2 regions of the Paenibacillus sp. JGP012 genome follow, and region 2 is predicted to be linked to the other one. Evidence: predicted binding sites of a transcription regulator. Region 2 holds the regulator's gene; the other holds the start of a gene.
The links. The regulator Rex, encoded in region 2, represses fermentation and respiration genes when NADH is low (regulators of the CRP and FNR family bind a similar motif). The targets are predictions, from matches to a motif close to TTGTGAAATATTTCACAA.

Region 1 (8,405 bases), on a different contig from region 2:
AATCGCCTTAGGTTGAAACGGATCATTCTGTTCAATCCAGCCCAGCTTGCCGCCGGAGTCACGGGAATAGCTATCCACGGATTGCGTGCGGGCTGCCTCTTCAAAGTCCTGCCCCTTCCTCAGAGCCGTCAGCAAAGCTTCCGCTTCAGATTTCTCTTTGACAACAATCATCGACAGGTCATACTTCTCAGGTGTGATGTAATCTTCACGGTGCTCTGCCCAATACTGTTTAATGTCATCATCTTTGATCTGTATGCCAGCGGTAGCAATCTTCTCCAGCAGCAAACGATAACCCGCCTCCAGCTCCAAATCCTGTTTTGACAGGCCAAGCTGCGATTTCATCGCATCATAATAAGACTTCTCGGAGTCATACCCATCCATGGCCTCAGCCATTTCTCGGGCAATCTCTTTCGGAGTCACGACCAGATTCCGCTGAACAGCCTCGGCATATACCGCTTTCCGATTCAGCATCTGAAGCAGAACTTCGCTGCCGTAACGTCGTTTTAATTCATCAATCCAGGCTTGATCTGTAATGACTTCCCCATTAATGGTTGCAACCGTGCTGCCCTCTTCCTGATTTGTATCCTGAGGTTTCTCTGCTTCGTCTTTACCTTGGTTTAGCACCTGCATAGCCATCACTGTACCCATAACCATTACGCCCAATGTCAAAATAACAACTGCCGTCCACAGTCCCTTTTCCTGTCTGTTCATACCTCATCCCGTCCCTGCATCGATCAGCTCTTGGCTTGTTCTAGGATGGTTTCTAGCTGCTCTTTGTTAAAATCATATGTTTCGTTACAAAATTGGCAAACCACTTCGGCCTGTCCTTCTTCCTCAATTAACTGCTCCAGTTCAACCTGACCCAGACTGATTAACGTTTTCTCCAACCGCTCACGTGAACAGCTGCAATTAAAACGAATATCCAGTTCGCCCATAACCTGCACATCTGGCAAGAGACGGCGCAGCAGCTCCTCCAGCTCAAGTCCCTCATTCAGCAAGGTTGTTACGGGTGGCAGAGCACCGATCGCATTCTCAATCTCCGTAATCTCCGGGTCCGTTAAACCTGGCAGCAGCTGAATAATAAAACCTCCCGCGACAATAACGGAGTTATCCGTATCTACCAGGACCCCTACACCAACTGCCGAAGGCGTCTGTTCAGATTGCGCGAAATAATACGTAAAGTCTTCACCCAGTTCACCCGAAATAATAGGGATGCTGCCGCGGTACGGCTCCTTCAATCCCAAATCCTTCGTGATGTTGATAAAACCTTCTGTACCTACGGCTCCGGCTACGTCCAGCTTGCCAAAACGGTTACTTGGCAGATGTACATGCGGATGAGTAACGTAACCCCGCACCTCACCCTTGGCATTGGCATCTGCTACGATCTGACCAATTGGACCGTCGCCCTTAACCTGGATGGTCAGCTTTTCTTCACCTTTCAGCATCGCTCCCATAATAGCCGCTGTTGTAACTGTACGCCCCATGGCTGCTGTAGCCGTGGGAAACGTATCATGTCTTCTTCGCAGTTCTTCCACCAGTTCCGTTGTCTGAACGGCAAAGGCTCTTACCTTTCCGTTCATCGCTGTACCACGGATCAACCGGTCAAGCTTGTTGTTGTTTTCCAAGTCATTCAGCCTCCTTTGGCGTGTAATTTTGTATCCATTCCTTTAACAGAAAAAAACGGCTCAACATTAAAGCTGATACTCCAGCCTGCTGTATGCCGCCCTTTGTATGTCTACCTCTCCCTGTTCCGCTCATAGATGACTCGCAGCCCTTCAAGCGTAAGCAGCGGGTCCACCTTCTCGATACTTCGGGTCTCTTCAGCAATCAATGAAGCAAGGCCACCTGTTGCAACAACCATGGGATCAGCATTCATCTCTTGACGAATCCGCTCCACAATGCCGTCCACTTGTCCGGCATATCCATAGATAATGCCTGCCTGCATCGCATGCACCGTATTACGTCCAATCACTTTCTTGGGCTTCTCCAGCTCTATTCGCGGCAGTTTGGCTGCCCGCTCATAAAGCGCCTCGGTAGCAATGTGAATGCCGGGCACGATGGCTCCTCCTAAATAATGACCCTTTTCATCAATACAGTCAAACGTCGTGGCTGTTCCAAAATCAACGACCACAAGCGGTCCGCCATACTTCTCTACGGCCGCCACAGCGTTTACGATCCGATCCGCTCCAACCTCACGCGGGTTCTCGTATCGCAAATTCAGGCCGGTTTTGATGCCCGGCCCCACAAGCAGTGGTTTTCTGCCCACATATTTCTCACACATCGCCTCAATAACATTCACCAGCGGTGGAACCACCGATGAAATAATAACACCCTCGATGTCATGAGCCGAGATACGGGACATATGAAATAAATTATAAATCAATACGCCGTATTCATCCACTGTGGACTGGCGAGATGTGCTCAGACGAAAATGGTGCAGCAGTTCACGGCCCTGATATACCCCGAGCACAATGTTACTGTTGCCCACATCGACAACTAGAATCAAAGAGGTTCACCCCTCTTTCTTTTCGTTTAAATCCAGGCTGATATCCAGGCTCTCAAAAGAATAGGTTAACCTGCCAACTGAAATTACATCCACACCCGTTTCCGCAATTCCACGAATAGTTTGCAGAGAAACGTTACCAGAAGCCTCCACTTTCACATGCGGAGCCTGTTCACGAATCAGTGCAACCGCCTCCCGCATCCGATCAGGCTGCATGTTGTCCAGCATAATGATATCTGCCGCGGCATGCAAGGCCTCCTGTACCTGGGCCAGATTTTCCGTCTCTACTTCAATCGTCATCGTATGCGGAATGACAGCACGCGCACGCTGCACCGCTTCAGTAATTCCGCCTGCACCTTTGATATGATTATCCTTGATCATAACGGCATCGTATAACCCGAATCGATGATTAGCGCCACCGCCAACACGTACAGCATACTTTTCCAGCAGGCGATGACCTGGTGTTGTTTTGCGTGTATCGACCAGTCTCGTCTTCAGACCCTCGAGTGCATCCACGTATGAACGTGTACGCGTAGCAATACCCGACATCCGCTGTAGCAGGTTCAGCGCGAGCCGTTCTCCAGTCAGGAGGGAGTGTGTGCTGCCCTCAACTTCAGCCAGTATCGTACCCGGATGGACAGCATCACCGTCACTCACTTTTGCGGTAAAACGAAGTGCCGGATCAACGACTTGAAATACAAGCTCAGCAATAGGCATGCCTGCAATGATTCCTTGATCCTTGGCATGAATGACAGCTTTGGATTCACTGCCTGTGGGGATGGTCACACTGGTGGTGACATCTCCTGCACCTACATCCTCGTGCAGCCAGCCTTTAATTGTCTCGATCAATTGTTGATTGTATCCATTCAATATCATGACATCCATTCCTCCACAATCGCTTGTTCTCGCTGCTGCAGACTATGCTTCTGCCACATCGCATCGTCTCTGGCCGGGTAATCCTCACGATAATGCGCCCCGCGACTCTCCTCACGATGAAGCGCTCCGCTAGTCACCAGCCATGCACAGGTAAGAAGGTTTGCATATTCCAGCTCTTCTCTGTAATTGAGGCTTTGATTCAAAAACGGAAGCTCCTGCTGCAAATTATCCAGGGCCTGCTGCAGATTTTTGCCGTTTCTTCTCAGACCGACTTTACGAACCATCATCTTCTGCAGGCTCAGCCGTTTTTCTGATATCGGTTTGGATTGCTGCTTCTGTTCAGCACTGCTATTATCCATGCTCCGAGATTTCACATCTCTGCCAAGCGACGGTGCAAGCGACGGCAGCGATTCGATACGCTCCACAATTCTGCGGCCAAATACAATCGCTTCAGACAAGGAGTTGCTTGCCAGGCGATTCGCTCCATGTACACCTGTAGATGACACTTCGCCGCAGGCAAATAATCGGGGTATGCTGCTTTCGCCGCTCAGATCGGTTTTGACCCCGCCCATCATGTAATGTGCTGCAGGTGCTACCGGTATCCAGTCTGTTGTCATATCAAGACCATATCTCATACAGGTTTCATAGATCGTAGGGAAACGATGCTTTACCATCTCCGGCGACTCATGTGTAATATCAAGGTAAACAAACGTACTGTTCGTTAGTTCTATCTCGCTGACAATTGCTCTCGCTACGATATCGCGTGGCGCAAGCTCCAGCTGGGTATGATATTTTTCCATAAAACGCTCCCCTTTTACGTTGCGCAGATATGCGCCTTCCCCGCGTACTGCCTCGGATACCAGAAAGCGCGGAGCACCGGGATAACACAAAGAGGTAGGGTGGAACTGAATAAATTCCATATCACGCACAACGGCACCTGCACGATATGCCATAGCGACTCCATCAGCGGTTGCAACATCAGGATTGGTTGTATAACGGTAGAGCTGTCCAGCCCCGCCAGAGCACAGCACCGTAGCTTTGGCTCTGACAAATACTTTTGAGCCGTCTTCCTTCAAAACCAAAGCACCGATACATTCGCCCTGATCCGTAATCAAGTCGATGACAAAATGCTCATCCCATACATCAATTACCGGATGTTCATGTACCTCAACGGCAAGTGCACGAACAATCTCATATCCTGTCGCGTCTCCATTAGCATGCAAAATACGGCGGTGGCTATGCGCACCTTCCTGCGTCAACGCCAGCTCGCCGTTCTCCAGGTCAAACAATGTCCCCAGACGGATCAGTTCCCTGACGCCTTCTGGCCCTTCATTCACCAATACTTCTACTGCTTCGGAGCGGCATAAACCCGCTCCGGCAACAAGGGTATCCTGCAGGTGGTACGCAGGCGAATCATCTTCAGCAATAACAGCCGCAATGCCTCCCTGCGCATATCGGGTATTACTCTCAAGTAAAGACTTCTTCGTAATCATCAGCACGCGATGCTGTTCACTAGCCTTAATCGCCGTGAACAGTCCGGCAATGCCTGAACCGATCACGAGCACATCGGTCTCCACCATAGGCAGCGCAGAGAGATCAAAATCATGTATATATTGCGGTATCTGCGGTTTCATCTCATTCACCTGTCTCGGAGCAAGAGTAACGCATGTTACTTCACCAGTAACATGCGCTCTAGTGATTCTCTGGCTTTATCAGCAACAGCCGGTGGAACATAGATCTGTGGTTTCATCGTTTCCAGACATTTAACCAGCTTCTTCAGATTGTTGACCTTCATATTCGGACATACAAGGAACTTCGTCGCGAAGTGGAACTGTTTATCCGGACTGTCGAGACGAAGCTGGTACCCCGTTCCATCTTCAGTACCTACGATAAATTCCTTTGTTGCTGACTTTTTGCAATATTCAAGAATGGCCGTTGTGCTGCCTACAAAATCTCCCATCTCCACAACTTCAGGACGACATTCCGGGTGCACCACGAATTCGGCATCAGGGTATTTGGCTTTCATCTCCACCACATCTTTGACCGTCAACATATCATGTGTATTGCAGTACCCTTCCCAGATAATCATCTTTTTGTCTGTGTGCTGCTGCACATAATGTCCAAGATTTTTATCAGGTACCCAAATAATTTCATCAGAATCTACGGACTGGATAACCCGAACTGCATTCGCTGATGTACAGCAAATATCCGTTTCTGCTTTGATCTCAGCCGAGGAGTTAATGTATGTGACTACTTTCGCATTCGGATGCTGTGCCTTCAGCTTGCGCAATCCGTCTACGTTCACCATATCAGCCATCGGACAACCGGCACGTTCATCTGGAATCAGAACCGTTTTGTTTGGAGCCAGAATTTTAGCGCTTTCACCCATAAAATGAACACCACAGAACACGATCACATCTGCATCCGTCTGTGCAGCCTTCTGCGCCAGCAGGAATGAGTCTCCACGGAAATCCGCGACTTCCTGTACTTCGTCACGTTGATAGTAATGAGCGAGAATAATGGCATTACGTTCCTTCTTGAGTTCCATCAGCCGCTCACGCAGCTCACGATTCATCTCAGCCTTGCGCTCTAAAGCCAGAGCTTCCACCTGTGATCCTCTCCTTATCGGGACAGCGCCAAGCGCTGTTTCATAGGGTTAACCTAAGTCGTTATGTTTGCTTGAGAAACGAATCACAAGCGGTTTAACAACTAATGTACACAACGTTCACGACTCTGTCAATAAATGAAAAAGGGCAGGATATCCCCTCATATCCCACTCATTCTATCCGGTTCGCCATCTAGCTCTCGATTATCCGTTTCTACTTCCAAGGAATAATTGTTACAAAAAAGAGAGCCCCGAGGGCTCTCTTTCTTATTCCGACTAATTGCCGATTATATGACATGTTAAGATGTTGGCTTGGTGCCGCCATCATTCGGATCATTGCTGCCCTTATCTACGTCTGGAGCTTCGTTAGGAATATCTCCAGCCAGCGGCTCAGATGTTTCATCTTTGCCTTGAATACGGACACGAACATCACCGATGTTATCAATGATTGGTTCGCCACCTTCACTTGGCGTGCCTTCTCCTGAGTTGTCGCCTTCTGCTTTTGGTGTAAGGGAACCTGTTTCGATCAATTGTTTGATCTGATCCATTTCCAGTGTTTCAACCTCAAGCAATGTTTCAGCAATCAGATGCATCTCTTTGGTATGTTTGATCAGCAAAGCTTTACACTTCTCATAACATTCATTAATAAAGCGCTGCATCTCTTGGTCGATCTCATATGCGATGGAATCCGAGTAATTCTGTTCATGACCGATATCCCGTCCAAGGAATACCTGCCCTTGTGAACTTCCGAATTGCATTGGACCCAATTTCTCACTCATACCGTATTCCATAACCATGCTGCGCACGATACCTGTCGCTTGCTGGAAGTCACTGTATGCACCGGTACCGATCTCCCCGATAAACAATTCCTCTGCAACGCGGCCCCCAAGGAGTCCGGTTACTTTATCCAGCAGCTCTTGTTTGGTAACGAGCATACGATCTTCTTTTGGCAACATGATTACATATCCACCCGCACGTCCGCGCGGAATGATGGTCACTTTATGTACCATATCAGCATGTTCCAGGAAGTATCCTACAATGGTATGGCCTGCTTCATGATAAGCGACAATGCGTTTCTCACGGTCACTGATAACACGGCTTTTCTTCTCCGTACCTACAATGACGCGGTCAATCGCTTCATCCACTTCACGCATCGAGATATCTCTTCTGTTACGACGGGCTGCAAGCAGTGCCGCTTCATTCAGCAAGTTCTCCAGGTCTGCACCGGAGAAACCAGTCGTACGCTTCGCAATAATATCCAGTCTCACATCTTTCGTGAGTGGTTTGTTGCGGGAATGTACTTTCAGAACAGCTTCACGGCCTTTAACATCAGGACGATCCACTGTAATCTGACGGTCAAAACGACCTGGACGCAATAACGCAGGGTCCAGAATATCTGCACGGTTCGTAGCAGCAACGATGATAATACCTTCGTTTGCTCCAAATCCGTCCATCTCAACGAGCAACTGGTTGAGGGTTTGTTCACGTTCATCGTGACCGCCGCCAAGACCAGCACCACGCTGACGTCCTACCGCATCAATCTCGTCAATGAAGATAATACATGGGGCGTTTTTCTTTGCATTTTCAAACAAGTCACGTACACGTGATGCACCGACACCGACAAACATTTCAACGAAGTCGGAACCGGAAATACTGAAGAATGGTACACCCGCTTCACCGGCTACGGCACGTGCGAGCAATGTTTTACCTGTACCCGGAGGACCTACGAGCAATACGCCCTTTGGAATCCGTGCACCAACTGCTGCGAATTTACGAGGGTCCTTGAGGAAGTCTACGACTTCAACAAGCTCCTGTTTCTCTTCATCAGCACCTGCCACATCTTCAAATGTAACCCGCTTTTTCTCTTCGTTATAGAGTCGAGCACGGCTTTTGCCAAAGTTCATTACTTTACCGCCGCCGCCTTGTGCCTGATTAAACAGGAAGAAGAACAGCAGGAACATAATGATCAAAGGAATAAAGGAGGTCAGCAGTGTTAACCAGATGCTGTCACCTTTCATTGGTTCCTGGTGATATTCAAATTTGTTTGTTTCGCTTGCAGCTACAAGCTCGTTGATTGCCTCATCCGTAGGAGGAATATACGTTGAGAAATTTTCTGATTTGGCTCCGTCAGGCGTTTGTTTGTATCGACCAGTTACGAGATACGTCTGACCGTTAAACTGAACCGTCACTTCGGAGACATTGTTGGCTTTGATCGCTGCACGCAGCTGATCATATCTAGGATTATCGGTGGCTTCACCGCCATTGCTGACGAACTGAACGATCCCCACCACAACCAAAAAAAGAATCAAATAAAAAGCAGAATTCCGGATGAACCGATTCATCCCCTACCTCCTCTCGAGACACTTTAATTATTTTAACATAGCCCGACACGGCTTCTCAATAGAAGCCATATACAGCTTC
Region 2 (8,405 bases):
CAGGAATTGCAGCAGAAATGGAATTTATTAAAGCGCATGAGTGATGGCGTGCTGGATGAATGGCTGATGTTTGAAGAAAAGATGAGCCAGCTCAGGGAGCAGGAGCTCGAAAAGCCGGCTTCTCTGGAGCCGGAGCAGGAGGCGGTTACTGCTCTTCCCGAGCTTGATCTGGAATGTTTCAGTCGCGGTCAGGGGTACTTCAAGCTGCAGATGTATCCGCAAGCCATTGATCAATTCTCAAGGGTTGTTCACGATTACCCCGAGAGTGCGCTGGCTCGTTTCTATCTGGCACTTGCTCACCTTAATTTAGAGCAGTTATATGATTCAGAAGTCCATTTACAGCATATTATGCTGTTAAACGGTTCTGCGCGGCTCAAAGGCCTGGTATGTAATGTGCTGGGCTGTATTCAAGCCAAGCTTTCGAATCCGGAAGCTGCCTGCTCCTTGTTTGCCCAGGCCCTTCAGCATGACCCGACATTGACCGAACCTCTGTATAACATGGAAGCCTGCAGGCTTAACAGAGGCAAACTGCAATACGCAAATCAGCTGACTGCCCTGAATTAGGGCGTGTCTTGAAATCTGCTTTCTTCAGCGTTTTCAGACACGCCCTAAACGGACATTTGGCGGCAAAAGAACGGTGTTTCCTCCTATGGCATAGCGGCGGGAACACCGCTTTTTTGTCAATTAATTTTCAAATGTCCTTTTTTTTGCTATGCTGTAACATAGACTGGAATGGAAGGGACCGTATATTGCAATGAAATTTGCCGTTTTGGATTTCGAAACAACCGGCACGCAGTCCGACGGTGAAATTATACAGGCCGGACTTGCCATCATAGATCATGACTACAGCATAACTCAAATATATAGTTCTTATGTAAATCCGGGTGTGCCCATTCCTCCTTTTATTACGGGGCTGACCGGAATTACAGAAGACGATGTCGCGGATGCTCCTTCACTCGAAGAGATGATGATGGAGATGGTGCCGCTTCTTGACGATGTGGTGCTTGTGGGCCATAACGTTGCCTTTGATTTTCATTTTTTGCAGAATGCGTTGGATCGGTGCGGTTATTTGCCTTTTACAGGCCGTATTCTGGATACGATCGACTTTCTGAAAATTACGTTTCCTTCTCTGGGATCGTATCAGCTCGGTTACGTGTCAGCCGAGTTCGGATTTCAGCATGACCGTCCACATCAGGCGGACAGCGATGCACTTGCAACAGCTTATGTGCTGCTCAAGTGCCTGGATGAGCTTAGAGAGCTGCCTTTAATAACAATTCAGCGGCTTAGTGATCTGTTTGCGCCAGAGGATAGTGATCTGGGCTGGTTTTTGGACGGGCTGCGCAGCGAGAAGGAAGCTGAGCCAATACAAGACCTTGACGGGCATACGTATTATCGTCAGCTGGCGCTTAACGTCAGCGATTGGACGGAGATTGGAGCGCCTCGCGATGAGCGGGAAGCGAATCCGCTGGACGGGGTAAGCTTTGATCAGTTTATGGATCAGGTGAGAGCGAACCTCAAAGATACGCTGGAGCATTATGAAGAGCGTGAAGCACAGACACAGATGTTCAGCAGTGTACGACAGGCGCTGGATGAAGAGAAACATCTTCTTCTGGAAGCTGGAACGGGCACAGGGAAGTCACTGGGGTACTTGCTGCCGGCTATTTATGAAAGTGTTAAACAGGAGCAGAAGGTGATGGTGAGCACTCACACCATCAATTTGCAGGAGCAGCTGCGTGAGCGGGATATTCCCATGCTGACTCAGGTGGTGCCATTCCCGTTCAAGGCAGCTGTCTTCAAGGGCAGAGGGCATTACCTGTGCCTGCGCAAGTTCGAACACAAAATCAACAAACGTGAATTTGCTACGCCAAAAGAGGATTATTTCACAGCCGCTCAAATGATTGTATGGCTCACACAAACGGAAACGGGGGATGACGAGGAACTAAACCTCAGCGCACGTGGTGGCGACTTCTGGGAGACTGTTCAGAGCGAATCTGAATCATGTCTTGGCAGATCCTGTCCGTGGTTCCGCAAATGTTTCTATCATCGTGCCAAGCATGAGGCCGGGCTTTCGGACATTGTGATTACCAATCATTCGAAGCTGTTCACAGATGTGAAGGCTGCTCACCAGCTTTTGCCAGCATATGAAAGCCTGGTTATTGATGAGGCCCATCACCTGGAGGATGTTGCGGGTAAACATCTGGGTCTTCATATGAAGTATTTTACCCTTGTGCACACACTCACACGTTTGTTCAAGGACAGCCGTAACGGACAGCTTCCGATGCTGCGTTCACAGCTGTCAGGACACGAGAAAGGCGTGCAGTGGGGTTCCATGGTGGATGAGATGTTTCCTCTTGCTGTGGAAGTTAAGGAGCTCTGGGACCGTCTGAGCGACGCTCTGTTCAGCCTGCTTCCTGAACGCAGCGACGCGTCACCAGGCGAGACAGGACAATTCTCCCTGCGACTGAAGGCATCACAAAAGCCTGCGAAGTGGCAGGAGCTGCAGGATCTGGAGAACCAGATCTATGTCACTCTGGGCGATATGGTTCGCAAAGGCGACAAGCTGCTGCTTGAAGTGAAAGAGGATCAGGATGATTATCAGTCTGACAGCCTGATCACAGATATTACCGGACTGTTGAAGGATTTGACGACAATGAAGGAGAATCTGCGATTCTTCATGCGTATGGACGATGCCAAGACAGTGTACTGGATGGAAGCCAGCGGTCAGTTCCGCAGCAAGTCCCTTCAGTTATACGCTGTTCCGGTGGATGTAAGTGCACAGCTGAAAGAGATGTTTTTTGACAAAAAGAAAAGCGTTGTGCTTACATCAGCGACGTTGTCTGTCGACAAGTCCTTCCAGTTTATGATCGAGCAGCTGGGCTTGCAGGAGGCTGCGGACAATAATCGGCTGCTGACCTCCATGCTTCCTTCTCCGTTTAATTATCGTGAGCAGGCTTTGCTGGTGATCCCGCGTGATTTCCCGAGTCTGAAGGGCAGTGTCGGAGATGCACACTTTGTACAGATGCTGGTGCAATCGCTGGCTGAAGCGGCGATTGCAACTCGTGGACGGATGCTGGTGCTGTTCACCTCTTACAAAATGCTTCGCCAGGTATATGATCCGCTCAAGGAGGCCTTGTCGGGAAATGACATTTCTCTGCTGGGCCAAGGGGTGGACAGTGGCAATCGTTCCAAGCTGACCCGAAGATTCCAGGATGCCAAAGCGGCGGTACTGCTGGGTACGAGCAGCTTCTGGGAAGGGGTAGATATTCCAGGCGAAGCTCTCACCTGTCTGGCGATTGTACGACTGCCGTTTCAGCCTCCGAACCACCCGCTACTCGAAGCGAAGAGTGAACTGCTGGTGGAGCAGAAAAAAAATCCATTTATGAAGCTGTCTGTTCCACAGGCGGTCATCCGGTTCAAGCAGGGATTTGGGCGACTGGTTCGTACCGGCAAGGATCGGGGTATTGTCATCGTGTATGATACCCGTGTGATCGAGGCCTACTACGGCAAGTATTTCCTGTACTCACTGCCTGGACCGAAGATGGAACATATGCTTACAGAACAGATGGTACCGCGTATTTCCGAGTGGCTGGATCAACCTGCCGAGTAGCAAAAATATTCATTTTTTGTAAGCTATGGCATTGCATTGTGCTTTAACATGGCGTTACACTCGAAAGAGACTTTACAGGCAGAACATCATGGACTTATAAATTTAACTTGCAGGGCATTCTGTATATATATAAATAATGCAGCTATGCATAGGTAGATATACAGAATGCCCATCTTTTCAATATGTATTTTGATATCGCAGCATTATTTATAATTTTATCGTGGCAATGGTAAGGGGGAGCAATAAATGAAATCGGATAAAATTTCAGAAGCAGTAGTAAGACGTCTGCCTGTGTATTTGCGTTATTTGAATGAACTCGTGCAGCGTGAGGTGACAACGGTTTCCTCGCAGGAGCTTGGACAGCGCCTTGACTTGAATCCGGCCCAGATTCGCAAAGATCTGGCTTATTTTGGTGACTTTGGCCGTAAAGGCATTGGATATGATGTTTCTTACTTGATTGAGAAGATTCGTCACATTCTGAAAATAGACCAACAGATCAATGTGGCTCTGGTTGGAGCCGGTAATCTTGGACATGCGTTGTCGAATTATAATGCGTACCTCAAGGACAATATGAAGATTGTAGCTATCTTTGACGCATATGGTCCGAAAATCGGCAGCAAGATCAACAGTCTGACGGTCAAACCGATGGAAGAGCTGACCGAGGCGGTACAAAAAGATAACATCCGCATCGGCATCATCACGGTTCCTGATACAGAAGCTCAGAACGTCGCTGACCAGCTGATTGAGTCGGGGATTGAAGCCATTCTCAACTTTGCACCAACCATTCTGAAAACACCTCCGCATGTACGTATCCATCATGCTGATTTTACAACAGATTTGCTGAGCCTGGCTTATTACTTGGAGAACGGGAAGGACGAGGAGCAAGATGACAACAACGAATAAATGGGTAATTCACAACGGGAAATTTGCTGTAAACGAAGGTTCCAACTGGACAGTAGTGCAAGGATATATGGTTGTTGAGGATGACAAGATTGTGCATATTGGTGAGACGCTGCCGGAAGGAAACGAGCATCTGACTAAAGTGGATGGAAAAGGGCTCCTCTTCCTGCCGGGTCTGATCAATACGCATGGTCATGCAGCGATGTCACTGCTTCGCGGCCATGGCGATGATCTGGCATTGCAAGTGTGGCTGCAGGAAAAAATGTGGCCAATGGAAGCCAAAATGACTTCCGAGGACGTGTATTGGGGAGCATCGCTTTCCGTGCTTGAGATGTTGAAAGGCGGCACAACAGCATTTCTGGATATGTACGATCATATGGATCAGGTCGCAAAAGTGGTGGAACAGTCCGGGGCAAGAGCTGCGCTTGCGCGTGGTGTAATCGGACTTTGTTCGGAAGAAGAGCAGATGCGCAAGCTGGAAGAGTCTGCAGCATTTGCACGTGAGTGGAATGGACAGGCGGGTGGACGCATCACAACCGTAATTTCTCCGCACGCACCCTATACTTGTCCTCCAGACTACATAGAGAAGCTGGTACAGGTTGCACATGATCTGGACCTGCCGCTGCATACACACATGTCAGAAACCTTACGTGAAGTTGAGCAAAACGTAACAGATTATGGTCTGCGTCCAGTGGCACATCTGGAGAAACACGGCTTTTTCTCCCGCCCTTCTCTGGTAGCTCATGCGGTGCATCTGAACGATGAAGAGATCGAAATTTTGGCGCGTCATGATGTTGCCGTATCTCACAATCCGGGGAGTAATCTGAAGCTGGCCTCCGGGGTAGCGCGTGTTCCAGCGCTGCTAAAAGCCGGAGTGACGGTATCACTGGGGACAGATGGCCCTGCGAGTAATAACAATCTGGATATGTTTGAGGAAATGCGGCTTGCAGCCCTTATCCATAAAGGTGTATCCGGCGATCCGACAGCTGTACCTGCTGGTGAGGCGTTGCTGCTTGGAACAGGTTACGGTGCGAAGTCTATCTTCCTGAAGGATACAGGGATGCTGCAAGCGGGAATGAAGGCTGATTTTATTGCATTAGATATTGAACAGGCTCATTTCTATCCGCATACCGATCTGATTTCACATACGATATATTCTGCTTCTGCGAAGGACGTGCAGCACGTCTGGGTTGACGGGAAGCAGGTAGTGAAGCATGGTGAATGTTTGACACTTGATGAAGAGCGTATTTTGCGAGAAGCTCAGCAGGCATTTGACCAGCTGCTTGCTCGTTAAGGAATAGACAGGCTGCCGTGTGCAGTTTTTCAAGGAAAGGAAGTTCAGCTCTTGAAGAAAAAAAAGAAGTGGATCTGGATATCGCTGCTCATCCTCGTTCTGGTTTTGTTTGGACTTCAGCAATATTATGTCTACGTTACACAGGATCAGCGCCAGGAGGAAGCACTGGCGATTCAGGCGGCGAAGGACCAGCTCGGCATCACATCACCGGATGAGCTCCGCAAATACGTCTGGGGCGAAAAAGAAGGCGATGACAATATCTATTGGACGATGACGGCCAAAAATAAAGATAATCAGGATATCCTGGTATGGGTGAAGTTTGATATGAATAATCAGCCTGTGCAAGGTACGGGCGGGGTTCACAGTGAGCTGTTGCAGAACGGGATGTCTGAAACACAAATTCGCAGTCGCTTCGAATCTGATGTGCCTGGCGGCGAGATTAAACGGATCATGCCCGGAGTGGTGAATAATATTTACGTTTGGCAGGTATATTACAAAGCGGATACACACAATTATTATCGGTTTTACCGATTCAGCACTGGGGAGCAGGTGGACCTGGTGTATACAGTTCCTAACAGCTAGCCAAGAAACCGGCAGTCGATACATCGACTGAACCGGTTTTTTGGCATGTTCATGATATTAAATGCTGTCAAAATAGCTTATTTTAAAGTTTAATAGTGTTAATCGATGATATTCATGAAACTTTTAATATAGTTAAATTTAATATTTTATTCATATTTTCACCTTCGATATTGTATATACGATGTGATATACTCAAATATGTACTGAAGTTAACAAATAACGCAAACAAATCTGCAACAGTTATTGCAGATATCATGTACAGCTAACTATATAGGCCTGTAGATCATGTATAGGCTCATTTTTGGGAGGGGAAATTCAATTGAAGCTGAAAGTAATGCCTATTATTATTACTGCCGTTGTTTCTGCCGTCCTGTTGTTTGGAGGTTGGTTCATATATCGACAAGTCGCTGTACAAAGTCCGATTGAAAAGATGGTTACACAGTATGATGGTGTCAACAGTGCTCAGATAACTATTAACCGCAATGATGTGCATATGAAACTTGATCTGAAACCTAATGTCGATTTAGGCAGACTCGTGCAATACATTCATCGAGAAGGACAGAACCTGATCGGTTCACGTGCACTTAAACTGGACGTCGTGGATCATTCGAACGAAGCTTTGGAGAGCTGGTGGGGCGATGCGATGTTTACAGTCGCTCAAGCGATGGAAAACAAACAATATGCAGAGATTACCCCTACGCTATCGAAGATGGCGACGGGTGGGATCAAAGTTAACACCGCAATGGATGACAACAATGTGTATGTTAGTCTGAGAGACGGAGATGCCAGCAAGTTTATTATCCTGCCGCGTATACCCGGTCAGATAGGAGTGTGGCCTAATGCCTAAATGGACGAAAGAAGCAGCCATTGGATTTGTCCCTGTTTTGATTATTTTTCTTGCATTTATCGGAGTGAATATTGTACCTATTCTTATTGCTGCGCTGCTGGTAGGTGGCTTGTTATTTATGATGCAGATGCGCGGAGGAATTACTGTGGGTGCAGCCCAGGAGCGTAAACGGAAGAAAAAAGGGCCATCCAAGCTGACCTTTGAGGAAATTGGAGGGCAGGATAGCGCCAAGCAGGAGCTAAGAGAAGCGCTGGACTTTCTCATTCGTCATGATGAGATACAGAAGTTTGGCATTCGTCCGCTTAAAGGCATTTTGCTTACAGGCCCTCCAGGAACGGGTAAAACGCTGATGGCGAAAGCGGCGGCACATTATACCGATTCCGTTTTTGTAGCTGCATCAGGTAGTGAATTTGTTGAGATGTATGTCGGTGTAGGTGCCAGTCGTATCCGGGATTTGTTTAAGGATGCCAGAGCGCGGGCGGCAAAGGAAAACAAGGAAAATGCAATTATTTTCATTGATGAGATTGATGTTATTGGCGGTAAACGTGAGGGCGGTCAGCAGCGTGAGTACGACCAGACATTAAACCAGCTGCTGACAGAGATGGACGGTATATATACCTCCGAGACACCTCGGATATTGCTGATTGCAGCGACCAACCGTAAGGAAATGCTGGATAGTGCGTTGACACGTCCTGGGCGTTTTGACCGTCATATTCAGGTCGATCTACCGGACAAAAAAGGCAGAAAGCATATTCTGGAGCTGCATGCGGTGAACAAACCTTTAACTCAGGGTGTTAATCTGGATAAGATCGCTGAAGAGTCATATGGCTTCTCAGGCGCGCAGTTGGAAAGTGTGATGAACGAGGCTGCCATCTATGCGATGCGTGAGGACTTGACCAATATTGAACAGCGTCATTTGTCGCTTGCGATTGATAAAGTGATGATGGGTGAGAAAACGGATCGTGAATCGAGCGTCGAAGAGAAAAAGAGGGTTGCGATTCACGAACTCGGTCATGCCATAATGGCAGAGCTTGTGCGCCCGGGAAGTGTTAGCCAGGTAGCTCTGAGTCCGCGTGGACAGGCTCTTGGGTATGTGCGCCACAATCCGCAGCAGGAACAATTTCTGTATACGAAGCGTTTTCTGGAGGAGCAGATTATGATTGCTCTCGCTGGTG

Region 1: nadA (quinolinate synthase NadA) is a predicted target of Rex. The motif match lies at 6,059-6,076, and genes of this name have one in related genera.

The regions. Positions count from the first base shown of each region.
Region 1 covers NZ_JACHKG010000030.1:13,687-22,091, forward strand. Annotated here, with positions in the region: gene HNR77_RS24565 (peptidyl-prolyl cis-trans isomerase) at 1-711, opposite strand, end outside; gene hslO (Hsp33 family molecular chaperone HslO) at 735-1,625, opposite strand; gene HNR77_RS24575 (type III pantothenate kinase) at 1,736-2,506, opposite strand; gene nadC (carboxylating nicotinate-nucleotide diphosphorylase) at 2,513-3,379, opposite strand; gene nadB (L-aspartate oxidase) at 3,376-5,013, opposite strand; gene nadA (quinolinate synthase NadA) at 5,049-5,987, opposite strand; gene ftsH (ATP-dependent zinc metalloprotease FtsH) at 6,284-8,326, opposite strand.
Region 2 covers NZ_JACHKG010000015.1:63,534-71,938, forward strand. Annotated here, with positions in the region: gene HNR77_RS18185 (tetratricopeptide repeat protein) at 1-564, shown strand, start outside; gene dinG (ATP-dependent DNA helicase DinG) at 755-3,607, shown strand; gene HNR77_RS18195 (redox-sensing transcriptional repressor Rex) at 3,854-4,510, shown strand; gene HNR77_RS18200 (amidohydrolase) at 4,494-5,801, shown strand; gene HNR77_RS18205 (DUF5590 domain-containing protein) at 5,853-6,383, shown strand; gene HNR77_RS18210 (hypothetical protein) at 6,703-7,230, shown strand; gene HNR77_RS18215 (AAA family ATPase) at 7,223-8,405, shown strand, end outside.